2 regions of the Bacillus sp. FDAARGOS_235 genome follow, and region 2 is predicted to be linked to the other one. Evidence: a T-box and tRNA genes for the amino acid it is inferred to sense, from the RefSeq annotation. Region 2 holds a T-box; the other holds one or more tRNA genes.
What was found. The T-box of region 2 lies ahead of A6J74_RS28300 (tryptophan--tRNA ligase). A T-box ahead of a tRNA ligase gene usually reads a tRNA of that ligase, here a tRNA-Trp.
Positions count from the first base shown of each region.

Region 1: it has a tRNA-Trp gene. The T-box ahead of A6J74_RS28300 (tryptophan--tRNA ligase) is inferred to sense a tRNA for this amino acid. The anticodon was not compared.

Region 1 covers NZ_CP020437.2:2,174,243-2,182,213, forward strand. The annotation lists gene A6J74_RS13110 (SH3 domain-containing protein) at 1-927, shown strand, start outside; gene A6J74_RS13115 (hypothetical protein) at 933-1,265, shown strand; gene A6J74_RS13125 (DUF3965 domain-containing protein) at 1,506-2,657, opposite strand; gene A6J74_RS13130 (CBS domain-containing protein) at 3,134-3,553, opposite strand; tRNA gene A6J74_RS13135 (tRNA-Glu) at 3,686-3,757, opposite strand; tRNA gene A6J74_RS13140 (tRNA-Asn) at 3,759-3,833, opposite strand; tRNA gene A6J74_RS13145 (tRNA-Ile) at 3,843-3,919, opposite strand; tRNA gene A6J74_RS13150 (tRNA-Trp) at 3,930-4,000, opposite strand; tRNA gene A6J74_RS13155 (tRNA-Thr) at 4,007-4,079, opposite strand; tRNA gene A6J74_RS13160 (tRNA-Phe) at 4,090-4,165, opposite strand; tRNA gene A6J74_RS13165 (tRNA-Asp) at 4,174-4,249, opposite strand; tRNA gene A6J74_RS13170 (tRNA-Met) at 4,253-4,329, opposite strand; tRNA gene A6J74_RS13175 (tRNA-Ser) at 4,350-4,442, opposite strand; tRNA gene A6J74_RS13180 (tRNA-Ser) at 4,499-4,591, opposite strand; tRNA gene A6J74_RS13185 (tRNA-Ala) at 4,612-4,684, opposite strand; tRNA gene A6J74_RS13190 (tRNA-Pro) at 4,700-4,773, opposite strand; tRNA gene A6J74_RS13195 (tRNA-Arg) at 4,784-4,857, opposite strand; tRNA gene A6J74_RS13200 (tRNA-Leu) at 4,861-4,949, opposite strand; tRNA gene A6J74_RS13205 (tRNA-Gly) at 4,966-5,040, opposite strand; tRNA gene A6J74_RS13210 (tRNA-Leu) at 5,071-5,151, opposite strand; tRNA gene A6J74_RS13215 (tRNA-Lys) at 5,167-5,242, opposite strand; tRNA gene A6J74_RS13220 (tRNA-Gln) at 5,247-5,321, opposite strand; tRNA gene A6J74_RS13225 (tRNA-Tyr) at 5,334-5,417, opposite strand; tRNA gene A6J74_RS13230 (tRNA-Val) at 5,426-5,501, opposite strand; rRNA gene rrf (5S ribosomal RNA) at 5,506-5,621, opposite strand; rRNA gene A6J74_RS13240 (23S ribosomal RNA) at 5,723-7,971, opposite strand, start outside.
Region 2 covers NZ_CP020437.2:5,021,706-5,042,423, reverse strand. The annotation lists gene A6J74_RS28405 (hypothetical protein) at 62-997, shown strand; gene A6J74_RS28400 (hypothetical protein) at 1,065-1,766, opposite strand; gene A6J74_RS28390 (SDR family oxidoreductase) at 2,104-2,862, opposite strand; gene A6J74_RS28385 (putative ABC transporter permease subunit) at 2,919-4,577, opposite strand; gene A6J74_RS28380 (ABC transporter ATP-binding protein) at 4,570-5,295, opposite strand; gene A6J74_RS28375 (hypothetical protein) at 5,384-5,578, opposite strand; gene A6J74_RS28370 (DUF3796 domain-containing protein) at 5,759-6,118, shown strand; gene A6J74_RS28365 (helix-turn-helix transcriptional regulator) at 6,106-6,306, shown strand; gene A6J74_RS28360 (tubby C-terminal domain-like protein) at 6,386-7,348, opposite strand; gene A6J74_RS28355 (YjjG family noncanonical pyrimidine nucleotidase) at 7,677-8,387, opposite strand; gene A6J74_RS28350 (phosphotransferase family protein) at 8,436-9,380, opposite strand; gene A6J74_RS28345 (tyrosine-protein phosphatase) at 9,471-10,493, opposite strand; gene A6J74_RS28340 (hypothetical protein) at 10,673-11,395, opposite strand; gene A6J74_RS28335 (DUF2785 domain-containing protein) at 11,519-12,358, shown strand; gene A6J74_RS28330 (NUDIX hydrolase) at 12,376-12,825, shown strand; gene A6J74_RS28325 (YbeF family protein) at 12,958-13,212, opposite strand; gene A6J74_RS28320 (VOC family protein) at 13,312-13,692, opposite strand; gene A6J74_RS28315 (ROK family transcriptional regulator) at 13,739-14,779, opposite strand; partial or broken gene A6J74_RS28310 (MFS transporter) at 14,902-16,094, opposite strand; gene A6J74_RS28305 (maltose O-acetyltransferase) at 16,164-16,727, opposite strand; gene A6J74_RS28300 (tryptophan--tRNA ligase) at 16,949-17,947, opposite strand; T-box leader at 17,998-18,205, opposite strand; gene A6J74_RS28295 (1-deoxy-D-xylulose-5-phosphate reductoisomerase) at 18,341-19,498, shown strand; gene A6J74_RS28290 (AI-2E family transporter) at 19,527-20,648, opposite strand; gene A6J74_RS28285 (GlsB/YeaQ/YmgE family stress response membrane protein) at 20,712-20,718, opposite strand, start outside.

The sequences.
Region 1 (7,971 bases), 2.4 Mb from region 2:
TGGTATAAAGTATCTGTTAATAATAAAGTAGGCTATGTACAAAAAGATGCTATTCTGCAAAAAAACAAACTTCAATCTACTAATCAATACATCGTCAATGCTAATGCATTGAACGTTCGCTCTGAACCTAATTTAGAATCTTCCATTTTAGATGTATTACCAAATGGTAAGTTCGTGACTATTCAAGGAGAACAAGGCGAATGGTATAAAATTTCACATAACGGTCAAACAGGTTATGTACAAAAAGCATTCGTATCTAATGGTTCGCAGCCCTTAGTAAAAGGAATCACAGTTCAAAATGATACGAAATATACTGTTGCAACACCTAAATTAAATGTACGTAACAATGCTAGCACAAATGGTACTCTACTTGGTTCTTTACAAAACGGTACACAGATACAAGTAGTAGAAACAGTAGGAACTTGGTATAAAATTCGTTTTGGCACAGGATACGGGTATGTGGCCAAACACTATGTGGTACAAAATCAACAGCAATCACAAGCTCAAACAGCTCAATCTTCAGCTATTCCAGCAGTTTTCAAATTCCCTACCCAAGGAAAAATCAGCTCAACCTTTGATATACGCTGGGAACAAATGCATTATGGAATAGATATTGCAGCACAAGGTAACGTCTCCATTCAAGCTGCCGCTGCAGGTAAAGTTATTAAATCATATTATTCAGCTAGTTATGGCAATGTAGTGTTCATCGCCCATCAAATAAACGGGAAATTATATACAACAGTTTATGCTCATATGAAAGATCGCACTGTACAAGCTGGTGATCAAATACAAACTGGACAATTACTAGGTCATATGGGTAACACAGGTCATTCATACGGACAACACCTCCATTTCGAATTACATAATGGAGAATGGAATTTTGAAAAAACAAATGCAGTAAATCCACTGCCGTATTTAGTTAGGTAAATTGTATGCCACGCAATATACCTCTCTTCATTGAATACTTAGCCTTTTTAGGTTTAATCTGTTGTTTAATAATTTACAATACAAACACTGTATTTTTATCTATTATCATTGCTTTTGTTGCTCTAGAAATTATGATGGAGTCATTTCAAGTGCGACTAAAGCAAAAAGTTGCCCATGTTTATAATGCTATTTTTCTATTAAGTGCCCTTATAACAAATGTTATTAGTAATGGCTTTTATTTATCTACTATAATTCCCGTATTCTTTATGGCTGTTTTATTATTCATAGCTAGATACATTAATGTCCCTAATAATAAAAAACATGAACAAGAAGCTTAGAAAGAGGAGACACTGTGTACCAATCTTTCAAAGATAACACAATGAAATATATATTGAATTTATACGGAAAACTAAATACTTTTTTTGGTATACAAGGAAGTTATACTGCACAACTTCTCCTATATGGAATGCTATTTCTCATCTTAATCACTTTCTCCTTGTTTTACTAACAAAAAAGGATCTCACATAACATTGAGATCCTTTTTAATTTATATTAATTTTTCATATGTAAAATACTGTTTAGCCACAAGCATATTTTTCATAAATAAAACTAAGATTATATTTTTTCTCTAAACCCATTCTTTGTTCATCGTCACACCAATAGAAAAGAATATCATGAATCGTCGCATAACGCTTATTTTTAAGAAATAGTTTAAAGAATGATGGTAAACAATCATGTAATTGTATAAATATATAATTGCGTAGTATTTCCTCTTTATATTCAATGCCCTTACAAATATACAGTAATTCTTCACAATAATATGCATGCTGTGGAACTTGAATCATTTCGAAAAATGGCACGTATGATAATAACTTTCCGATAAAATGGTTATATCGATCCATTATACCTATTGTCATATGTTCCATCATTTCTTTCATCACATATAAATAATCATCTACATGAGTTGTCTTTAGTGGATCTAATCGATCTGAAATTTGAGAAAGTACAGCTCTTTGACAAGCTAAAACTACTTGACTAGGTCCATAATATGATAGAAAATCTGTACACTTACGATACTTTCGCAACAAGTCATGTCTATATAAATCATACACAAAAGTATTACAATACATCGCTAGACTCATCATATCACTATTCAGCTGCTCTTTTGACTGTGCTTTAGCCCTCTTACACATATAGAAGAATGTAAACTCTAATATTTCTTTTTGAGATAATAGATGTTTACAATTTGTTATACATTTCTCATTAAATTTAACTCTATCCCAAATTTCTACATCCCCATCTGTTAATTCCCCGACACGATATTTAATAACTAAATAGTTTAAAGCAACTGCTTGTGTCAAAAGATCCCATGTTTCATATTCCAATGAAGTTTGGACAAATTCAGCTAGCCCTTGTGTTACCATAAAAGTATTTGCCTCTTCATACCAACCAATCTCTTGACATAAACGAAGAATACGTACTAAGGTTGGAATTTCATCTTTATGAAACTGTGGTAAATTCTTTACTCTATTCATTCCATAAACGATAACTGCTGCTAAATTTTCTTCTTTATAAAATTCTTTTTCTTTCCATGCTAATATAGTTCGCTCTTTTCCTTCACCTTTTGGGTGACAAGGTACAAGTAAAGATAATAATTCAGCAAAATTATTTGGTTCTATATATGTATCTGTAACCAAATTCCAATTTGGATCGCCCTGTACAGCCCTCATATAATTCCCCTTCCCTTTTTATCCCGCTATTTGCCGGGCAGTAAGACGCCCACCTCAAAATCCAGTGAATGCGAGGAAGTTAGGTGGGAAATAAAACTGCCGATAAAAGCCCGATTGGTTCAACGAATAATCATTGGCGGATGGACAAAACCCCCAATAATTAAAGTTTCACTTTATCTACGTAGGAAATATTAATTCATTATTACAACACTAAAAATAAATATTGTTATATTCAAAACCTATCATAATACTTATATCTATCAGTATATCACTTTTTCTCTTATTTAAAATTAGGAATGAAAAATTTAAATAAACTGTCGAAAACCTTAACTATGTACTTATTATATAATGTCTCAGATACATCACGCTAATATATTAGTTTAATCCACATATACTAGAATAATGTATCTGATTTTTATCCATCATTTATCCCACTATTTGCGGACAATAACACTTTCACTAATTAAAGTTTAACTTTATTCCGTACGTTCCGAGATTTCACTTAAAGCGAACCCAGCTTGATCATCTGCCGCTTCTCTTATAGCTAAATCACCTAATGCTAGCATCCCGACAAGTTGACCGCCCTCAACTACTGGCAATCGTCTAATTTGATACTGTGCCATTAATTCTGTAGCTTTTTCAATAGAATCATCTGGAGAAACCGAAACAATGTTTGTCGTCATTACATTTGTAATTTTATTAGACCCAGGATGTTTTTCAGCAATCCCTCGAACAACTAAATCTCGATCAGTAACAAGCCCAACGACTTGTTCATTTTCAAGAACAGGAATCAATCCAACTGATTCTTCCTTCATTTTTACAGCAGCCTCATATACATTATCTAACGGTGTACAATGTACAATATGAGTACTCATAAAGTCTCTAACTTGCGTCATTTTTTATCTCCTCCTTTTAATACATACCATAGTTTTTCCTAAATCCCTTTATTTATTTGAGGAAAATAAGATGATAAAAAAGAGGATTATACACAATAAAAAAGAGCCAGCATATTGCTGACTCTTTCTTTATGACCCGTACGGGATTCGAACCCGTGTTACCGCCGTGAAAGGGCGGTGTCTTAACCACTTGACCAACGGGCCATGGCTCCGCAGGTAGGACTCGAACCTACGACCGATCGGTTAACAGCCGATAGCTCTACCACTGAGCTACTGCGGAATAAATATATGGTGGGCCTAAATGGACTCGAACCATCGACCTCACGCTTATCAGGCGTGCGCTCTAACCAGCTGAGCTATAGGCCCATATACTTTACAGGGGCAGTAGGAATCGAACCCACACTGGAGGTTTTGGAGACCTCAGTTCTACCTTTAAACTATGCCCCTAAATGATGCCGGCTAGAGGACTTGAACCCCCAACCTACTGATTACAAGTCAGTTGCTCTACCAATTGAGCTAAGCCGGCATAAAAAAAATGGTGGCTCGGGACGGAATCGAACCGCCGACACGAGGATTTTCAGTCCTCTGCTCTACCGACTGAGCTACCGAGCCAACATAAATGGCGGTCCCGACCGGGGTCGAACCGGCGATCTCCTGCGTGACAGGCAGGCATGTTAACCACTACACCACGGGACCATTTGGTTGCGGGGACAGGATTTGAACCTGCGACCTTCGGGTTATGAGCCCGACGAGCTACCGTACTGCTCCACCCCGCGACAATATAATATTTTAAAAATGGAGGAGGTAGAGGGATTCGAACCCCCGCGCGACTCTCGCCGCCTGTCGGTTTTCAAGACCGATCCCTTCAGCCGAACTTGGGTATACCTCCATGAAGGAAAAAAAATATTTTATTATTATATGTAGCTAAACCATTTCAAAAGAAAATGGAGGAGGTAGAGGGATTCGAACCCCCGCGCGATTCTCACCGCCTGTCGGTTTTCAAGACCGATCCCTTCAGCCGAACTTGGGTATACCTCCGAGACATATAATAAATAAAGTGGAGCCTAGCGGGATCGAACCGCTGACCTCCTGCGTGCAAGGCAGGCGCTCTCCCAGCTGAGCTAAGGCCCCATGTTTTTGGGAAAATCGGGAAGACAGGATTTGAACCTGCGACCCCCTGGTCCCAAACCAGGTGCTCTACCAAGCTGAGCCACTTCCCGTTAATAAAAGCGCGCCCGAGAGGAGTCGAACCCCTAACCTCTTGATCCGTAGTCAAACGCTCTATCCAATTGAGCTACGGGCGCATATGGTGCCGAGGGCGGGGGTCGAACCCGCACGGTGGTCACCCACCGCAGGATTTTAAGTCCTGTGCGTCTGCCTGTTCCGCCACCCCGGCATGTCATATTGAAAATTGGAGCGGAAGACGGGATTCGAACCCGCGACCCCAACCTTGGCAAGGTTGTATTCTACCACTGAACTACTTCCGCAAGACATGTTATGAGATATTTTATTAAAAGTGCGGGTGAAGGGAGTCGAACCCCCACGCCAAAGGCGCTAGATCCTAAGTCTAGTGCGTCTGCCAATTCCGCCACACCCGCATATTTTATTGAAAATGGTGAGCCATGAAGGATTCGAACCTTCGACCCTCTGATTAAAAGTCAGATGCTCTACCAACTGAGCTAATGGCTCTTAATGGCTGGGCTAGCTGGATTCGAACCAGCGCATGACGGAGTCAAAGTCCGTTGCCTTACCGCTTGGCTATAGCCCAATAATTAAGAAATGGTGGAGGGGGGCAGATTCGAACTGCCGAACCCGAAGGAGCGGATTTACAGTCCGCCGCGTTTAGCCACTTCGCTACCCCTCCGACATAAATGGTGGAGGATGACGGGATCGAACCGCCGACCCCCTGCTTGTAAGGCAGGTGCTCTCCCAGCTGAGCTAATCCTCCATTTGCCTGGCAACGTCCTACTCTCACAGGGACAAGGTCCCAACTACCATCGGCGCTAGAGAGCTTAACTTCCGTGTTCGGTATGGGAACGGGTGTGACCTCTCTGCCATCATTACCAGACTATATTCATTTAAGACAAGAATCATTTTAACTTATTCAACTTTTAAAGTCAATAAGTTTTTTATATTCTTTCAAAACTAGATAACATTGCTTCATATTATATGGTTAAGTCCTCGATCTATTAGTATTCGTCAGCTCCACATGTCACCATGCTTCCACCTCGAACCTATCAACCTGATCATCTTTCAGGGATCTTACTAGCTTACGCTATGGGAAATCTCATCTTGAGGGGGGCTTCATGCTTAGATGCTTTCAGCACTTATCCCTTCCGCACATAGCTACCCAGCTATGCCCTTGGCAGAACAACTGGTACACCAGCGGTGCGTCCATCCCGGTCCTCTCGTACTAAGGACAGCTCCTCTCAAATTTCCTACGCCCACGACGGATAGGGACCGAACTGTCTCACGACGTTCTGAACCCAGCTCGCGTACCGCTTTAATGGGCGAACAGCCCAACCCTTGGGACCGACTACAGCCCCAGGATGCGATGAGCCGACATCGAGGTGCCAAACCTCCCCGTCGATGTGGACTCTTGGGGGAGATAAGCCTGTTATCCCCGGGGTAGCTTTTATCCGTTGAGCGATGGCCCTTCCATGCGGAACCACCGGATCACTAAGCCCGACTTTCGTCCCTGCTCGACTTGTAGGTCTCGCAGTCAAGCTCCCTTATGCCTTTGCACTCTACGAATGATTTCCAACCATTCTGAGGGAACCTTTGGGCGCCTCCGTTACACTTTAGGAGGCGACCGCCCCAGTCAAACTGCCCACCTGACACTGTCTCCCGGGTCGATAAGACCCGTAGGTTAGAATTTCAATACAGTCAGGGCGGTATCCCACCAGCGCCTCCACCGAAGCTAGCGCTCCGGTTTCAATGGCTCCCGCCTATCCTGTACAAACTGTACCAAAATTCAATATCAGGCTACAGTAAAGCTCCACGGGGTCTTTCCGTCCTGTCGCGGGTAACCTGCATCTTCACAGGTACTATAATTTCACCGAGTCTCTGGTTGAGACAGTGCCCAAATCGTTACACCTTTCGTGCGGGTCGGAACTTACCCGACAAGGAATTTCGCTACCTTAGGACCGTTATAGTTACGGCCGCCGTTTACTGGGGCTTCAGTTCAGAGCTTCGCTTACGCTAACCCCTCTCCTTAACCTTCCAGCACCGGGCAGGTGTCAGCCCCTATACTTCGCCTTACGGCTTCGCAGAGACCTGTGTTTTTGCTAAACAGTCGCTTGGGCCTATTCACTGCGGCTTTCCGTTAAGAAAGCACCCCTTCTCCCGAAGTTACGGGGTCATTTTGCCGAGTTCCTTAACCAGAGTTCTCTCGCACACCTTAGGATTCTCTCCTCGCCTACCTGTGTCGGTTTGCGGTACAGGCACCTTTTATCTCGCTAGAAGCTTTTCTTGGCAGCGGGGAATCAAAGACTTCGCTCCATAAGGAGCTTCCCCATCACAGCTCAGCCTTCACGATAAGCGGATTTGCCTACTTATCAGCCTAACTGCTTGGACGTGCACAACCAATCGCACGCTTCTTCTATCCTTCTGCGTCCCTCCATTGCTCAAACGATAAAGAGGTGGTACAGGAATATCAACCTGTTGTCCATCGCCTACGCCTGTCGGCCTCGGCTTAGGTCCTGACTAACCCTGAGCGGACGAGCCTTCCTCAGGAAACCTTAGGCATTCGGTGGACGGGATTCTCACCCGTCTTTCGCTACTCATACCGGCATTCTCACTTCTAAGCGCTCCACCAGTCCTTCCGGTCTGACTTCACTGCACTTAGAACGCTCCCCTACCACTGATACCATTGGTATCAATTCGCAGCTTCGGTGGTGTATTTAGCCCCGGTACATTTTCGGCGCAGAGTCACTCGACTAGTGAGCTATTACGCACTCTTTAAATGGTGGCTGCTTCTAAGCCAACATCCTAGTTGTCTAAGCAACTCCACATCCTTTTCCACTTAATACACACTTTGGGACCTTAGCTGGCGATCTGGGCTGTTTCCCTCTTGACTACGGATCTTATCACTCGCAGTCTGACTCCTAAGGATAAGTCATTGGCATTCGGAGTTTGACTGAATTCGGTAATCCGATGAGGACCCCTAGTTCAATCAGTGCTCTACCTCCAAGACTCTTACACTTAAGGCTAGCCCTAAAGCTATTTCGGGGAGAACCAGCTATCTCCAGGTTCGATTGGAATTTCTCCGCTACCCACACCTCATCCCCGCACTTTTCAACGTGCGTGGGTTCGGGCCTCCATTCAGTGTTACCTGAACTTCACCCTGGACATGGGTAGATCACCTGGTTTCGGGTCTACGACCACGTACTAAACGCCCTATTCAGACTCGCTTTCGC
Region 2 (20,718 bases):
AAAGATATGCATCTTGCATATCTTTTTTCTCTTATATTTTAAATATATTGAGGTGTTATTTATGAAAAATATATATATCATTATCGGTTTTTTACTTATTTCTTTCTTTACAATGTATGTTTTGTTCCATGCTTCAATTATACAACCTTATACACCTTCCAAAGAAAATAAGAGAGAGAAACAAACCAATACTATTTCATACGGCTTGAAGGATAATCAAGGCCAACATATTAACAACGGTAGTGAAATTACTAGTGAGAATAATACAATTAACGTATCGTTATCCTTTATACATAATATTGACGAAGACCGAAAGTATGGATTAATTGTTCTAGAAGATTACGTACAAAAACCTTTCAAAATAGAAAATACTGTAAATGAACTATCACACTACTCTTTCGATATGAAACCAAATAGTTCGATTACTACGAAAATCTCTTTACACACTTCTCCTAACGCAAGCGAATTAGCCTTTTTAATTATTAAAAAACCTGAATATAAGTTAAAAGATAATGACTTACATAAAGCGTCTATACTAGAAGAGATTTTAAGTATGCGATATTCAATACATCATCCTCATAAAGAAAGTGAAACATTAAAGTTTACCCCTATACAGCCACATACTATTTTAAAAGATGGTCTTTATGAGCCATTATTTGTTACGAGCAATGAAGAGAAATTACAAACGGTATTTTCTGAAAAGGAAGGTGAAACATTAACTTTATCGAACGGAAATGAAACAAAAGATGAAATAGCTTATGCAATCGTGGCCTTTAAAGATTGGGAACAAGTTGAATTATTCCATAATAAAAACGTCGCTTATACTACAGTGGCACCAGAAACGAGACAAACTTTTACTTTCACACTACCTACAGTGGAACAGGAAAGTAATTTTCAACTAGTCGCATTCCCATTTCCTTATAAAGTTAGTGAAGATCATTATGTCAGTCAACAAGCATACGGTTCATTTCGTATCGTAATTGAAAATAAAAAATAAATATGTTCCCACTTTATACAATTACAACAACGTAAAAAGCCTACTCACACAAGTAGGCTTTTTCATACTACGATAACTTCGTCAATAACTGATTTAAATCTTTTTTCGTTTTCGACGTTAACGACTTCATTTTCGTAATATCGATCTTTTCTTTTTCCGCGCCTACAATTAACGGATACATACTTTGACCGATTGTTTTAGAATCCGTCGGATGTGATGCTTCCAACTCTTTTTCAATGACATCCCACTTCTCATTAATTTGTTTTCCAAGTTTATTTACTGTTTCTAATTTAGGGTTAGCAGCTAATTGCTTGTCTAAGCTTTCAATTAATGCCACAACTTCTTTTACATTTGTTTTCACAGCTACACTTTTCTTCGGATCTTTAGTAGTCTTTCCACTTGTCGTTTGGTCTGTCGTTTTCCCGCTAGTAGTTTGATCGGTTGCTTTGCCACTTGTAGTTTGCTCATTCGTTTTTCCTGTCGTTTCTTTTTCTTTTGTCGTTTTGCCGTTATTTTCTGTTCCAGATGATTCTTTTGTATTTTTTGCATCCTTATCTGTTTTTTCATTTGAAGAAGTATTTGTTTCTTTTTCAGTATCTTTCGTTGTTTTTGACGCTTCATCTGTACTTGTCGTTTTTGTTTCTCCTTCATTTTGTGCTGTTACTTGCTCTTTCTTTTCTGCCTCTTTATCTGCTGATGGACTACAAGCTGCCATAGTAAGCATTGTACCAATTGTTATCGATGCGATAGCGACCTTTTTCATTTTCATATAAATCCCCCTATGTTTACTTAATTTATCCTCCCCTTTACGATTCTATTTCCCCTTAAAAAATCCCTTTTCATACGAATCACCATCTTTCCGACAGTAATCTTCATAATAATACGTACAAAAACTGATAAACCGATTTGAATATTCGAGTTTCTTCTACTTCATTTTTCCTCTCTGCTGTAAAAGAAAAAGAGTATATTGTCACATCAAGAATTACTATCCTCATATGACGATATACTCTCCTATCAAATTTTTCTCTTTCTTGACATTTTATTTATACAAAAAAATATAAATATCTTAATTTTTTTGTTTCTCAACTATTGTTAACATAATATTTTTATGAGAAACCACCATTCGAATGAATGACTTGCCCAGTAATCCACTTCGCTTCTTCACTTACTAAAAAAGATATTAGGCGCGCAGCATCCAATGATTCTCCAACTCTACCTTGCGGGAATTTCCATACTAAATAATGTTCTAATTCCTCTGTAATCCACCCCGTATTCGTCGGTCCTGGATCAACGGCATTAACGGTAATCCCCTTCTCCATCGCAACTGGTGCTACTGATTTTGTAAATGCTTCAATTGCCCCCTTCGTTGCCACATATGCTAGTTCATCTGGCATTGGATCTAATGACTGCCCTGAAGTAAGATTAATAATACTTCCACTCTTCTTGTATGCATAATGTTTTATAAATAATGAACTTAATAACATAGTTGCCCGAACATTCACTGTATAATGTTTATCTAACTGTTCTACATTTAATTCCTCAATTCTCGTATGAGTAGCATACGCTGCATTATTAATTAAAATAGATGGATCACCTAATCGTTCTGATACCATATAAAACAAACGATTTGGTGAATAAGACTGTGATAAATTGATTTCTGCCATTTCACATCGAACACCGTAACTTTCAATCTCCTTCTTCAACAAAAAGGGCTCTTGATCATTCATTCCCCATGGCATCGCTTTATCATACTGAGACCAGTATGTGAAAAAAATGTCTATCCCTTTTTGAGCAAGCACCTTGCATACAGCTGCACCAATTCCATTCAGACGAGTTGCCCCTGTTACAATTGCTATTTTCTTCACCTTTTCTCCTCCATCTATGGATAAATCCCCTGCACGAATACAGAGGATCTACCTTCTTAATTAATATTTGACAATATACGTTCTGCACCTAATTTTAAAATTTTAATAAAGATATAATTTACAATCGTAAACATTGCAAATAAAACGATAAACATAACCCAAAGTCCGACTTGAAGGAAGAAGTATAATACACTTACTCCGGCTACAATAATTAAAGCTATTAAAATATTAGCTAAAAAATTCCACAAAGTTGTATATCGACTTTTAAATAATTTCTGCTCTGTATCCCAATGAATATCTGCAGTTTGTGCGTCCCAGCGTGTTCCAATTAAATTAATTAATAACAACCCGTTCGCACTTAGTAAAAACCACAGTATCATGAAGACTGGAGAAATTCCAGCTACAACTGCCATCGTAATACCAAATACTGCTAAAATAATCACATTAATTAACCAAGCAGTGATCGCTTTCGCAAAAAAGATATCCGAAGCTTTTACTGGTAAATATCGATTCACAAACCATGAGTTTCCATCACGTGAAAATGACGTCGTTGCAATGACGTTACTACCCATCAAAAATAACGATGCACAAAGACCAACACCGATTGCAAACCCCGTTGTCTCTGGATTGTTAATATACTCTGTAATAAACTTTAAATTCCCATCTTGTACAAATAAAATAAAGAACAACATAATCGGCATAACGAAAGTTTGTACGATACAATTTAAGAAAAATTGTGGTGTACGGAATAACGTTTTAAATTCTTTTTTCACATACGCTTTCAAATGTGAACTTTGTACGGTTGATTTCTGTAAACCTTCTGCTGAAATGACCTCTTTTTTTGCTGTACTCGTTGAAAGTCCAATAACCCCTTTTAAATATGTACGCTCTGCAATGTAATAAAACAACACAAAGAAGACAAATGAAATAAGGGCAAAGATCATTACATATAAAGGTCCCTTCCAATTTGCACTTTCTACTAATGCCACTGCTCCAAAATATGTAGTTGGAAAATAATTTGTCATTTGTACTATAAGAGAAGATTGATTATTTACAAGATATTCCGCAGCCCCATCTCCAGAAAACGCACTTTTATTTCTCCACTGCATAAATACGTTAATTCCTACAATAAATAGTATACTTACGATTCCAATAAATATATTTCCTCGATCTTTATTTTTTGCTATATTTGTATACCTCATGATTACTGTCATCAGTAACGAAGCTAATACTAACGGAACGATCGGGAAAAGTAAATAAATAAAAATCATATATATGTAATATGTAATAAATGCGCCACTTTTTAAACCGTACGTAATGAAGATTGGTAATAAAATGAATGAACTCATTACGTATTGTGTAATTAATACCGTTAAAAATTTTGCCGAAATAATTTGCGCTGGTTTTAATGGTAACGGCAGTAACATTTCAATATCATTGCTGTAGTAAAATACAGTTAAAATGTTCGTAATACTCATTAAAAATACCCATATACTCGCAATCGCAAGTCCCATTGCGATAATCATTCCTGGGTCTTGCCCTAATTGTTTCATACCTTCATACATTCCGTGCGTCATCGAACCAAATATTAAAAAACCAACAAATAAAATAGCTGCAAATGAAAATACATATGCCCATCGCTTCTTCTTATCTGTTATGAAATCTGCATAATTTAATTTCAATAATACTTTCGTTAACGTCCAAATTTTACTCATTGCCCGTCATCTCCAAGAACATTTTTTCAAGTGATTCATTGGATTTAAAATGATCTCTCATTTCATTTAAATTTCCTTTAAACTGCAAATTCCCCTTATTAATAATAGCAACCCGGTCACATATTTTTTCCGCGACTTCTAATACGTGTGTAGAGAAAAATACAATCTTTCCTTTATCCGCATGCTCTCTCATCATTTCTTTTAAAATATAGGCAGATTTCGGATCAAGCCCTGTTAACGGTTCATCTAAAATCCATACATCTGGCTCATGCACGAGCACACCAATAATAACAATCTTTTGTCTCATACCGTGTGAATAACTTTGAATTTGATCAGATAAAGCATTATAAAGGTCAAATTTCTTCGCTAAAGACTCTATTCGTTCTTGGCGTACTTCTTTCGGCACTTCATACATATCTGCCATAAAATTTAAATATTCAATTCCCTTTAATCGTAAAAACATATCTGGGCTATCTGGAACATAACCAAACGTCTTCTTCGCTTCCATCGGCTCTTCCATAATATTTTTGCCGTTAATCGTAATAGTCCCTTTGTCCACCCCATGAATACCAGTAATCATCTTAATTGTCGTTGATTTACCAGCACCATTCGGTCCTAAAAACCCAAAGATTTCTCCGCTAGGCACAGATAAACTTAAATCTTTTACTGCATAGGTAGACCCATTATAACTTTTTGACACATTCGTAATTTCAATCATTACATCCAATCCTTTCCTTAATTACCAAATAACTATATTGATATTATAGCATACTTCTATTTTAAGATTTTTACATTTTTCAGTTTATTTAACCTTTAAAATAAATGTACACCCCTAATCCAACAATTAAAACGACGGCTAATATAATATAAATCATCGTAAGACGTTTAATATTTCCTTTTGTCGCTTTACTATAATTCGCATCACCATTTCTCCCGATTAACACCGTCGCAATTACAGTAATCACTACAAGTAATACAACAATCATGATCCAAGTTAGCATTCCTTCCTCCCCCTCCTTACAATCATTTTACAATATTATCCTCTTTATTACGCAGTATATTTCCTCTTTTTACTATTATTATGAAAAGAATTGGAAAACTATTATAACCATACATCTCTACACGTGATATATTTATAATATAATGTGATTTATTTCTAACATAATAAGGAGGATGTATTTATGAAAACAACTTGGATTAAATATTTAGGATTCCTCGGTTTCTTCGGTTTTCTCGGATTTTTTTATGAAAAAGGATTGTTTACTATGTTCTGTTTCTTCTCCTTCTTCACATCGTATAGAACGGTTCAACACGATGAACTGTTTGAACAAATTGTCAATAAGTCGTGCCGCAATGCATTTATCGTTACATTACTAACTACCGCTATCATTATGTTTATTGAAATGTTATTTCCAAACCCTGCTTTACAAGAGATTGATATTGCTGTTATTTTCGCTACACTCATTCTTACGTTCGGTTTCTCTATGTTCTTTTACGATAAACCAGTTGATGAAATGGAAGATGCACCATGGCGTTCGTAACGAAAATAAAAGAATACCGCGCCAAATCGAATATGACACAAGAAGATTTAGCAAAGAGCGTTGGTGTACGCCGTGAAACAATTAGCCATCTTGAAAAAGGAAAGTACAACCCTTCCTTACAACTTGCTCACGATATAGCGAAGGCACTACATAGTACGATTGATGAGATTTTTATTTTTGAGGATTGATTAAAGGCATCCTGTCACCAGAATCACATAAAAAAATACCATCATTCTTTCCAAAAAGAATGACGGTATTTCTCATTGATTATCCATATAAAACTGCATGAAATACGCCTAACAGTAAGTATTGATCCTCTTTATAATCATCATCATACACATTCATCTCGATGTAATACATATCTTCCTCAAGACGAATATTCCAATCTGCGATTACATAGCCCTTTCGTAATAACTTTCCAAGCCCAATTGAAGTTTTGTGAACAACATATTCTTCTCTCTTATATGTAAAGGTAAATAAGAAATTTGCGTCTAATAACTTTCCGTCACATACAAGTATTTCATGCTCTGCATCATTATTATCTTTGTACGTTACTAAAATCTTTCTTTGGCGCTGCCTACTTACATCCTTTGCAATGACGCGAATATTATCCTTACTATCCTTTATTTCATAAATGATATTACTACCGATTTTTGGAATGAAGTCTAGTACTCTCATCAACGTATTTTTATAGTAGCCCCGTACTACGCCTACTTGTTTGCTTTCATTATAAACTTCTATTGATATTGTATCCGCTTTACTATCACACGGTCGTTTGTAAGAAAGCTGCATCATTCGCTCTCCTCTTAAGTACTGATCAAACGTCACAGGATATTCTATCGCACGCAGTTCCTTATTTAGCTCATATAAACAACGCCCAACGCTCTCTATTAATGCTGTAGTAGATATACGTTCCTGAAGTTCAAATTGTTGCCAACTGGAATAAATTCTCCACTGATTTTCCTCTTCATAGGAAAAACCAAGAATTATCTCATCACGGTCAGCCGTTTCATAATTCATATGTACGTTCTGCCCGTATTGAACTTGTTCCATCCACTGTCCTAAATAAATGCCGAGCTCTGCAACCTTCATGCATGACTTTTGAAAAAGTACTCTTTCACTCGCGCAAATCGTTACATCTCCTTCGATAAAGCCCTTTGAATAAGCATCATACCGTGACTCATCCTTCTGCGGGAGACTTTTGTCTAACTCAAATAAAAACGTTAACATCCTTTATTCACCTCTAGTTGTTACACTAATCATACATGACATCGCATTACTCTGAGAAACTATTTATATACGTATATTTAATTCACGCATTATAACACGTGAATGACCTTGTATAGTAGCGCTATTTTTTATTCTATATCTTAGTATATGAACTTATATGAGCGATTTTTCTAATATATCTATCGTAACTTACAATATATCAACGATTTTTTCAATATATCTATCGCAACTTACAATATATCAACGATTTTTCTAATATATCTATCACAACTTACAATATATCAACGATTTTTTCAATATATCGATTTTTCGACAAATATCAGCACAATTAAAATGAAGCTACCTTTTCTTCCGCCACTTCCCCAATTTCTAAAATTTGTAGCAGACTCTCCACTTCATAAGTCGGCTTAACACCCGTCATATTTTCTTTCAAACTCGGATTATACCAACACGTATCAATGCCGTAATCTTCTCCGCCTTTCATATCAGAAGTTAGCGAATCTCCAACCATTAGTACACTTGATTTATCCGTAATCCCAAACTTTTCAAACGCATAATCAAAAATCTCACGTGCTGGTTTTTGATGCCCCACTTCTTCAGAAATAATAATATGTTCAAAGAAGTTACGTAAAGGCGAATTTCCAATTCTCGATTGTTGCACCTTCGTATATCCATTCGTAATAATACCTAGCTTGCAATCTTGTAGATTTTCACATAATTGCACTGCACCTTCAATAAGATGTATTTCTTTCCCTAAGTTTTCAAGGTATACATCACTAAATTGCTGCGCATCTACTTCTATATGATGAAGTGCAAATAATTGTCTAAATCGATCTACCGCTAATTCACTTAGCGTAATCATTTTATTCTCTAAATCTCTCCATAACCCATTACTAATCTCTTTATAACTTGCAAGATAATCATTATACCCTGTAGGCATGCCGAACTGTACAAACGCGTTATGTAATGCGTTTCTTTCCGTTTCAGGGAAATCTAATAATGTATCGTCTACGTCGAATAATATAACGTTGTATTTCATGATGTTCTCCTCAATTCCTATTTTCAAAACTTCATTTTCATAGCTTCATTATAAACTTTTATATATTTCATTATAAAGTGCTTTGACTCGCTCTTTATAGAATACACCTTTATCCTTTATTTTCAAATGTGCTATAAATAAGTTTGCTAGCATGACCGCTGTATCTAGTCTATAAAATAAATTAACAATATGAGGGGTAGCATTAAAGATACTATCATTCTTATATCCATCTTTAAATTCATCCCAACTAACCTCATTTGTTTCAGCTATTCTCATAAGCTCCAATAACGGATGACCAATTAAAGCGTTATCCCAATCAACTATTGCTTTAACTTCTCCATTATACCCAATTAAATTGGCTGGTCGAATGTCCATATGTAATAAACACTTTACATGATTAGCTGTACTAAGAATATGTTCAATTGTTTGTGCATCTGGAAGTTTAATACCACAATTCGTAATTGTATTAAAACCTTCTACTCGTTTCACAATGCGTTCCGCTATATACTTACTAATTGGCTCTTTAATATTCTGCTCGTAATGTAAACCTTCAATTGGCATACTATGAAGCTTGCTGACTAACTTCCCTATTTCGTATGCCGAAATTGGCATATGATCCGTAGCCACATAATCCGATATTAAAAAATCAAGTTCGGTAGAAAGATGCAATCTGTGTATACTTGGTACTGGAATACTTTTTGAATGACAATACTTAGAAAGCTCTGCTTCCTTTTGCAACGAAATCCGACTATTAAATAAATCTTCATTTATATTTTCTACTTCTCTTTCCCACGGCACTCGAAATGCTAAAGGTCCCTTTCCTGAATCTCCGCGAAAAACAATATTTTGCACTCCCGTTCCAATCACCTTTAAATCCTGCACAGCTAATTCCTTATATTCTTGACTTAATATTGTTGTTAAACTTTCCCTTAACTCCTCTGCTTTTAAACGTGTATGGATCATTTTATCCCCCGATTCGTAAGTTCTTTTCATCCATTTTCTCCTCGGTGCACAACATCCTCATAAACAAAATTATAGCAATAATAATAAAAGGAGGCTAATCCAAATCAGCCTCCCTTCTTCTTATTTTTCTTCTAACAATAACATTTTCATTTCCTCTAACGACTCTTTCGTAAAGCCAAGAGCTTTTTCAGCGTATGCTTCAACTGATCCGTATTGCTTATGGATTCCATCAATCGCAGCTTGTAAATATTCGGCGCGTGCTTCAAACATTGCACCTAATATCGCTCTACTCTCATCGTTTTGTAGTTTTGCACCTAAAAAGGCCATCATTTTTTCATTTAATTTTTCACGGAAACCGTTACTTAGTAAATAATCTTCCATTACTGTTTTTTCTGGCACACCTAATAGAAGTAGTAATAATGCTGATCCAAATCCAGTACGGTCTTTTCCAGCTGTACAGTGGTTTACTAATGGTAAGTTTTCCGGATTTTGTGCAAGTTGTAAGAAGCTCACGAACGCCTCGTTACCACTTACGAAATCTTGGTTCATTTTCACAAGATATTCACCTGGTTTCCCCAACAGAGAAAGGTCACCAACTTGGAAAAACTCATTTATATTTAAGTCTTTCGCCAAGTCTTGCATAACTGGTAAGCACACTTGACGAGCACCTGTAATCTCTGGATTTGGCTTATGCTTCACTTCAAAGTCTGTACGATAATCACAGATTAACTTTAATCCAGACTTCTGTAAATACGCAATATCCCACTCTGTTAGTCCCGCTAATTCTTCAGAACGGTACAATTTGCCCCATTTTACTTTACGGCCTTCTGTCGTTTCATATCCTCCCATATCACGGAAGTTAAACGCTCCTTGTAGTGGCAATCTACGCTCAGCTACTGTCACTGCTTGTCCATTATTTCCTACTAGTCTAAAATATGGGCGTTCATTTTCACTCGGGTTTTCAATAGTGCATGATGATTCCCCGTTTACAGTTACAAGTAATTCTCCATTTTCTTCAATATAATCTGGTGAAGTACTCCAATAAATGCGTACTTCTTCTATATTATTTTCCCACTTTATATGTAACATATTATCTTCATTTCGTTCTACAGTTGCTTGTAGCCAATTTTCTTGCTGCTCCATTCTTTCACCAACGCTTTCTCTTATAATCGAATCTTTCTCTATTGTATTATAGGAATATCTACTTTGTCGTTCTCATTTTTCTTTTTATCTTACAAACAGGCAAAAAGTTCTTTTACTTGTTCATAATTTGTACACGGATTGCCTCGAAATGAGTTCGAGAGAGTACATCATTCATCCTCCTAAAACTTCCTCACATATCGCTCAGTAGAACTAAGCAGCTGACATCCATTCTTCCCAAAAACATCCTTCATCCACTCATTTTGTACATTTGTCTCGCCAATATAATAAGATGCACCTATTTCCTTTAAGACAAACATTGCACCTGTAAAGAATGCTGCTTCGTACCCTTTATTTCGCATATTTGGAGCCATTACGAAATACATAAGTTTCCCTTCTTCTAACGTACCTTTCTCAATATGCGGGATTACAATTCCTATTGGCTCTTCGCTTGCAACTGCTGTTAAACAATGTTCTTTCCATTGCTCACCAATTTCTTGTTTCATCATATGTACAAATTGATTATAGTCGACTTGTTCTTTCGTCATTTCGTTCCAAAAAGAATAAAAAGTATCCTCTCCTACTTCTTCAATCAGCTTAAAATCAATTTCACTTTCTACATCTTCTACTTCATATATATCCTTAAATACAATCATGTTTTCAGTAACATATTCAAATGAATACGTTTCAAAACATTTCTTATACACATCATAATTTGGACTTTTTGAAGAGATCTCAAAATGTAATTTTTCTACCCCCTCTTTTTCAGCCTCAGCAACGCAATATTGCATGATCTCTTTTAATTGCTCTTCTGTAAAAGCCTCTGCATTATTTTCTTTTATCATGATAGAAGAAGCACTTCTTCTTATTTTAAAATGTTTTTCTAACTGTTCTATTGTCGTCATATTCTTCCCTCATCTATGTCATACTCGAATTTCTAATGGTTCTCCTTGCATGAGCAGGATTGTCCTTGAATATATAGAATACTAGAAAAGATCGCATCTTTAAAGTGCGGAGGAGGTTCTCCATTGGATATTACAGCATTGCAACAACAGTTAGAGCTTATACAACAAAATGACTATACGCAACTGCATCATATAAATGTAAATGAGTTAACTTTGAACATGCTTCAGTACATCGGAACGACTGATAGTTACGTTCGTTACCAACTTATATATAAATGTTTTGCGCATTTCATTCATCATGAATTCCTTATGGACGATCAGCTGAAATTACTGTTACAAACATGTTTAAGTGATGAGTATTTATATTGTGACATTTACTCCCCACATACAGATGGGGTTTTCACACGTTCTTACACTGTTTCTTTAATTGCGTTAATACTTCAATTCGCTAACTCTCACTACTTTTTTACAGAAGAGGATATTGAAGAGATAAAAAATAAACTCATTACATATACAAACTTAGAAATGGACTTTCGAGGATATATCGAAAATAAAGGATGGGCTCATTGTATCGCCCACGTATCTGATGCTTTCACTGAAATTGTTCATAATTCACATACGACTTTTGAGTGGTATGAAGAGCTCATTCATTGTTTATTAAATAAAATCTTCATTCCATCTGATATTTTTCATAATAACGAAGATGAGCGTATTGTTACGCCATTAATATCCATGCTGTATCATGACTTCCAGCAAGATGAGTTAATTTCAATTATTTATAAAAAAATAAAAAGGCTTCCTCAAATTAGAAAACGCCTTTCGCTTAATGAGTATTGTATTTTATGTGCCAACATTAAAACCTTTTTACGTACATTATTTTTTAGAACAAAAGATGATCATAACTTAGCCTATACAGCACGTAAAACAGAAAAAATGTTAAAAGAACTTCCAAACTATTATTAAATACAAGGAGAAAAATTATGGGTTATATTGAAGACGTAAGAAATCTAGTAGGAAATCATCCACTTATATTAATAGGCTCACACGCCATTATATTAAATGAGAAAAATGAAGTATTACTACAGCTCCGAACAGACTTTAACCGTTGGGGTATTATTGGTGGTGCCTTAGAATATAACGAGACGTTAGAAGATGCTTTAAAACGAGAAGTATTTGAAGAAACTGGGCTTATCATTAAAAATCCAGAACTGTTCCGTACATACTCAGGACCAGATTTTTTTCAAATCTATCCAAACGGCGATCAAGTACACGGTGTACTCGTTATTTATATTTGCCGAGAATTCCACGGTGAACTTATATGTGATCAAGCTGAGTCAAAAGAATTACGCTTTTTTCCGCTTGATAGGTTGCCTATTACTCTTCATCCAGTCATTGAGCGGATTATTAAAGAGTTTCAGCACTCTAATTAAAAAACATTACAAAATAAGTACCTTATATTTTATATAAAAATATAACAACCTCATTTCTCGTCATTACAACGTGAAATGAGGTTGTTATCGTTCACCGTAAATCCCTATTTCCCCAAAAAATAATTAGATGATTTAACGTTCTTTTTCTACAGCTTTATATCCCTTTACAAATAAAATAGTTATATAAGAAATAATGAATGAAAAAACAGTATACATGCCCACCCAAAAGAAAAATGATGGATCGTACAATGTAACATTGAACATAAGAAAAATAAGAAATGTTACCATTGGCATCGCGTAAAATGTACCTATTTTATATGTCACAGCTATTGAAAACATACAAATAAGCAATGGATATATACAGAAAATAAAAATTGACTCACTCAATGTTATGTCCCCCTTTCTGAAGAAATAATAGCTTTCTCTTAAACATTTTGGGGAACAACAAAGTTTTATATTTTTTATTCGTTATTAGTAAATAAAATGTTAGATTGTTATCTCGATCTGATTTCCTTCAGGATCACTTACTACACTTTCATAATAACCATCTCCTGTAGTGCGTGGGCCATTTAACAGAGGATATCCTGCTTCTCTTAACCTATCCGTTAATTGGTCTACTTTTTCTTTGCTACCTACAGAAAATGCCATATGGGCATATCCTACTGTTTGTTTTTTTATTACATCGTCTATCCCTACCTGTCTCATAAGTTCTAGACGCGCACCACCTTCAAAAGTTATAAAGTAAGATTCAAACTTTTTTTTCGGATTGTGATACAATACATTCGCTTCACCATTGAAGTACTGTTTATAGAAATCACGCATGCCTTCTAAATCATTCACCCAAATTGCTACATGTTCAATTCTCATAATCGACACCTTTTCTTTTTATGGTATTCAACCAACAATTTGATATTTAATTTTCTTTGCTTGTTCTTGTAATCATAAGATCAAGTCCAAGGCTTTTTAATCCATATAAATAATCTTCTTCCCAATCGCTTACTGTTATTTTCGGAATATGTTCCGCCGGAATGTACTGTGGACAACTTTTTACAATTTGATCTATTACAAATTGATTCACTTCATCATCACAGAAAATAAACGCATGTGGATTAATAATAGCTATACATGTAGAAATTAATCGAGTAATAGCATCTATATTATATTCCTCTGGATTATTCGAATCTCTCACTTCATCTCCACTTCTCAAAGCTTGTAAGAAATTTTTATTATCATACTGCGGAACAAAAGATATCTCTCCCGAGAAAAATGTACTTCCTCGGACTACATCCCCATTTATCATAATACCCGCACCTGGACCATTTTGACCTGAATACAAATATACAAGAGAGGAATTGTCATGGTTTCCAGTGTTTTTATAATAACCAAGCACTGCGGCATTCATATCGTTCTCTATTACTACAGGTATAGAGAACAGATCCTCCAAATGACTTTTTAAATTAAAATTTTGGAACTTTTCATAACCAGGTATATAAAAAATACGACCATTATCTACCGAACCGGGCACACCAATTGATATAGAGCTTATTTTCGGGAATGTAGCGATAAGACTTTCAATATGTTTAGATAATAGGTTTACGCCAGTATCAATTAATGCACTTGAAGTACTTCCTTTTTCTTTTACTTCCCCTAAACAGTTAAAAATCGTATAGTTTGTCTCATTTTTTTCTAAAAATATCGCTAAACCTAACATATATTCCGGATTATAAGCATATCGTTTCGCTCTTCTTCCACCACTTGAATCATCTAAACCGACTAAAGTGACTTCACCGTCTTGTTTCATATTTTCTATAAATTTACTTATCGTTGGAAAACTGATTTCTAATGTATTACTAAGTTCAACTTTCGTTGCACTACCTCGCTCTAAAAGAGCTGTACGAATGCCGCGAAGGATCGTCTCTTTAATCGATTTTTGAGTAACAAATTGTTCACTCAAATCGCTCACCACCTTAATCAACATACTTATTAAACACTTTTAATAAGTTGCGTTGACAATATATCACACATCATTTTCTAAAGCAATAGAGATGATATATTTCCACTGCATGCACTCCTTGTTTAGCTCGATTTATTCTCTCTCGTAACAGACGATACAATTCCAGATAAGAGAACAAATAATAAAACAGCTAGCAAGGCATTACGTATTCCGAACGATTCCCCTAGTATACCTAAAAATGGTGGTCCGACTAAAAAAGCTGTATAACCGATGATAGAAACTGCAGCAACATTAGAAGTCGCATTTTCACGATCATCTCCAGCAGCAGAAAGACCAATTGGGAAACCTAGCGCCGCACCAATCCCCCACAGCACTACACCAACTGCTAGAAAATACGAGTTACTCCCAAATATTACGATTAAAATTCCTATAATCGCCACCATAATAGTAGCACGTACGACAGCGACACGACTGAATCGATCAAGGAAATAACTACTACACATACGAGCTAACGTCATTGCCAATACAAAAATTGTGTACATAATAGAACCTGTCACTACACTTTGCTGATGTCCATCTACCATCACGATAGGCAGCCAATCATTTGCACTTCCTTCTGCAAATGCCATTCCAAGCACAAAAAGACCAATTAAAAGCACCTTTTTTTCCATACGTAAGGAAGTACGCTTCGCTCGCTTTTTGTTCTGCGATTTCTCTTTCTTTCCTGTTCCGTGCGGAAGAAAACGATACACCATACATACAAGTAATAAAAACACGGCCGAAATCGCAAGAAACTGATACAGGATTGGGATGTGAAGCGAGGCGGCGACAGTGCCACTGAGCGCGCCTACTAAAGTTCCTACGCTAAAAAACCGTGGAATTTCGGTAGAAGTGCCATTCCTAATTTCTGCTCTATTGAAGAGCCTTCTACATTCAATGAGACTTCTGCCAACCCATATCCTACTCCAAATACTAGCAAGCTACCAAAAGCCCCTATGCTAGAAACAAAATAAATATTAATACTTAAACAAAGTAATCCAACAATTATTAAAAACATACTGCCTATAATAACGTCTCTAGCTCCCTTACAGTCAATAAAATGACTTGCACTCAGTAAACCAATTATTGAACCGACAGATAAACCGAACAAAATCCAGCCCATTTCTGCATTTGAAACTGCTAAAATATCTCGCGCCGCTGCTGTTCTAGAAATCCATGTAGCAAACGCGACACCTGGCAAAGCAAATAAGAGAAAAAGAGCGTTTCGAGAGGCAAGTAATGTCTTTGTATGATTGTCCGCACTATTTTTCTTCATATGAAACACCTTTAACATTGTCTATACAATACGACACCAGTTTATTCAATCATCCGTGAAAAACGATTTCTATAAGTCTATCATTTTCATAACTTTGGCTGGGTTACCACCAACAACTACATTACTAGGTACATCTTTTGTCACAACTGCTCCTGAAGCAATTACAGCATTGTCTCCAATTGAAATACCAGGGTTAATTATAGCTCCCCCGCCAACCCAAACATTGTTACCAATCTTTACAGGTTTCCCATATTCTTTGCCAGAATTCCGTTCTACTGGATGCAACGGATGCGTAGCAGTGTAAATGTGAACACCAGGTGCAAACATACAATTATCACCGATTCGAACTTCACAAACATCTAAAATCACACAATTAAAATTTGCGAAAAAGCTCTTTCCAACATGGATATTGTAACCATAATCACAACGAAAATCAGGATTAATGTGGGTTTTCCCATCAGCTGAAGAACCTAAAAGCTGATTTAATAACGTAAAACGTTGTTCATCTCCTGTCTCCATTGCCTCGTTATAAAGGCGTGTTAAACGTTTTGCCTCCACCCTATCAGCCACTAATTCTTCGTCATCTGCAATATACATTTCTCCCGCCAACATCTTTTCTTTTTCCGTTTTCATAGAATCATCTCCTTTGTAATCAAATGAGTCCTACTTATTAAACCTCTTTAATAAGCGACTTTAATTACACTTATTAAACACTTTTAATAAGCATCCCTATATTAACATACTTTTTAAAATGTGCAATTAATAAATTTAGAAAGACGATGCGAATTCCTCATTTTGCATGTAGATATAACGAATAAATAATTAAAATTCATATAGAAAAAACAAGGGAACGCTCAGCGTTCCCTCTCAAATCCAATCCGTTTTTTAATTTCCACCAAATTCACCTTCGCAATAGTCCCTGCCCTCTCAGCACCTTTTTCTAACGCTTCATATAGTAAATGCGGTTCATTCATATACGTTGCGTATTTTTCCCGAGGTCCTGCTAACTCACGATCTACAACGCGAAATAACTCTTTTTTTACATCGCCCCATCCGATTCCAGTTTCATATTTTTCACGCATTGACTGAATTTCATCTTTTGTCGCAAATTCTTTATAGATTGTAAATAACGTTTCTAGTTCTTTCGGTTCATTTGGAAGTGAAGAATCTGTTTTTATTTTTAAAATAAGCTTTCGTAGTTTTTCTCGCTCTGCAAATAACGGGATAACATTCCCATAACTTTTACTCATTTTTCTTCCATCAAGACCAGGTAAAATTGCCCCTTCTTCTTGCACTACATACTCTGGAAGCGTAAATGTCATGCCAAATGTATGATTAAAATACGTCGCAATATCACGAGCAATTTCAATATGCTGAATTTGATCTTTTCCAACAGGTACATGAGTAGCTTGAAATAATAATATATCAGCCGCCATTAAAATCGGGTACGTATATAACCCCATATTCACACCTGCATCAATTTCTAATCCCGCTTCTTTATTTTGCTCTACCTTCGCTTTATATGCATGGGCACGATTCATAAGCCCTTTCGGAGTTAGACAAGCTAATATCCAAGCTAATTCCAAAATCTCTGGCACTTCTGTTTGTCGATAGAAAATAACATCTTCTCCAAGTCCGAGTGATAACCATGTAGCTGCTACCTCTTTTGTATAACTACTGAACTTCTCTGGATCATGCACTGCATTTAACGCATGATAATCAGCTATAAAGTACAATGCTTTTCCTTCATTATTTTTTGACATTTGCAATGCAGGTTTAATTGCACCAATATAATTTCCTAAATGCGGATAACCCGTTGGTTTAATTCCTGTTAACATTATTTTTTCGCTCATACTAACTCCTCCTTTCTCAAAATAAAAAACAAAAAGAGTCTCTCATCCTTAAAAAGGACGAGAGACTCCCGCGGTACCACCTTTATTAGCTATCATTAGCTCACTTCATACTTCGATAACGTGAAGTAACCGTCTTTACCTACTCATTTCAGTTAGAAGCTCCAGAGCCCATTCCATATTCATCCCTTACTGATTCCCACCACATATCAGCTCTCTGAAAAGTTTTGAACATGTACTCTTCTCTTTCATTGCTTTTTCGTTTTTTACAGTTTATCACATTCCCTTTCCAATTAAACCCTAATTTTCTGTTTTATATAGCAGGAATTTCCACCTTAATTGTCTAATAATATATAGGTTTGCAGAAGTAATCGAAACAACTTTGGAGGTTTTTTCATGGTAAAATATATATCCATTTTAGGTTCAACAGGATCCATTGGCACATCTGCATTAGATGTCGTTTCCGCTCATCCTGAACATTTTAAAATCGTCGGTTTAACCGCAAATTATAATATCGATCTTCTCGAAAAACAAATTGAATCGTTTCAGCCTCGTATTGTAAGCGTAGCGACAAAAGAATTAGCGGACACATTACGTTCTCGTATTTCAACAAATACAAAAATTACATATGGAACTGATGGTTTAAATGAAGTATCTACCCATCCTGATACAAATCTTGTATTAAGTTCAGTTGTCGGTGTTTCAGGTTTACTCCCAACAATTGAAGCATTAAAGGCGAAGAAAGATATCGCCATCGCTAACAAAGAAACTTTAGTTGCCGCTGGTCATATCGTAACTGAACTAGCGAAACAAAACGGATGCCGCCTAATTCCAGTCGATAGTGAGCATTCAGCTATTTTCCAATGTTTAAACGGAGAAAATAATAAAGAGATTGAGAAGTTAATTGTCACAGCTTCTGGCGGCGCTTTTCGTGATAAAACACGTGAAGAAATGAAAACATTACAAGCGAAAGATGCTTTAAAACACCCAAACTGGTTAATGGGAGCAAAACTAACGATAGATTCTGCCACGTTAATGAATAAAGGGTTTGAAGTGATGGAAGCTAAATGGCTGTTCAATATTCCTTATGAAAAAATTGATGTTATGATTCATAAAGAAAGTATCATTCACTCCTTAGTGGAATTTATTGATGGATCAGTCATGGCACAGCTCGGTGCTCCTGATATGAGAATGCCGATTCAATATGCGTTTCACTACCCTACTCGACTACCTTCATCCTATGAAAAATTAAATTTATTAGAAATTGGTAGTTTGCATTTTGAAAAACCAAATTTAGAGAAGTTCCCCTGTCTACAATACGCATTTGAATGTGGCAAAATTGGCGGTACAACTCCAGCCGTATTAAATGCAGCGAACGAAATTGCAAATGCACTATTTCTTAAAAATGAAATTGCATTTTTTGATATCGAAAAAACAATTTACAATACAGTTGAAGCTCATCATAACGTAAAAGATCCTTCACTCGATGCTATATTAGAAGCTGATCAATGGGCACGCCAATACGCAAATCAATTATTAATAAAAAAGAGCTAAAACAGTTTTCTCTGTTTTAGCTCTTTTTTTACGTATTCAATTTTACAAATCTATAACCATGTGTAACTAACACTTTTAATATCGCATATCCTGGAATTGCTAAAACTATCCCCATAATACCGAATAAATTACCAGCAGTTAAAATGATAAAGATTATTGTAATCGGATGGATATCTAGCTTTTTCCCCATTACTTGCGGGGAGATAAACTTACCTTCTGCTAATTGCACAACCATCATAACGATAATTACCTTTAAAACCATTCCTGGCGAGTCAATAAATGCGATAATTAACGCTGGAGTTATTGCAATAACTGGACCTACGTACGGAACGATATTTACAATCATCGCTAAAATAGCAAGTAATACCGCATATTTAATACCAATAATAAGATAGCCAATTAATAGCATGATACCGATAAACAAGCTAACGATAATTTGCCCTCTTATATACGAACTAATCGCATAATGCATATCATCTAGTATTCTCATTGCTGCCGGTTGTCTTTGCTCTGAAATAAACTTCAAAAAGTGATTCGGTAATTGTTCACCATCTTTTAATAGATAGAACAATATAAACGGAACCATGACAAATGTTAAAACAACTTCTGTAAGTGTACTTAAAAATCCAGTTACATTTCCAGTTACTGATGATAATGACTTTGTAAAATCAACTGTATAGTCTTTTACTATATTCGCTACATCAATATTTAAATTCTCCTGAATTTTACCAAGTAAATTACTTTCCCCAAATCTACGTGCTGCTCGTTCGATTTCATGACCGAAATACGGTAAGTTATCTATTAATGCATCAATTTGATCTTTAATAATAGGGATAACCGTTACAACTAAAAACACAAATAATCCTAGTACTATTAAATATATCGAGGCTATCGATACGATTCTTGAAACACCTTTCTTTTCTAAAAGTGAAACGAATGGGTGCAAGATATAAAATAGCACTCCGGCTAATAATACCGGGAAGAATATTGTTTTTAAAAAGACGATAAACGGAGTAAAAACGAAAGAAATTTTTGTTAGCAATAATATGTTAATGAACAATAATGCAAATCCAAGTAACACTGCTAAATAATTTTGTTCCCTAAAAAACTTTTTTAACTTGTCTCTTTTTCTTATATTTACTTTTTCCAATGAAACCACCTCTTTGAATGATGAAAAGCCCTTACTCAGGGCTTTTCATCATTATCTATATCTTTATTTC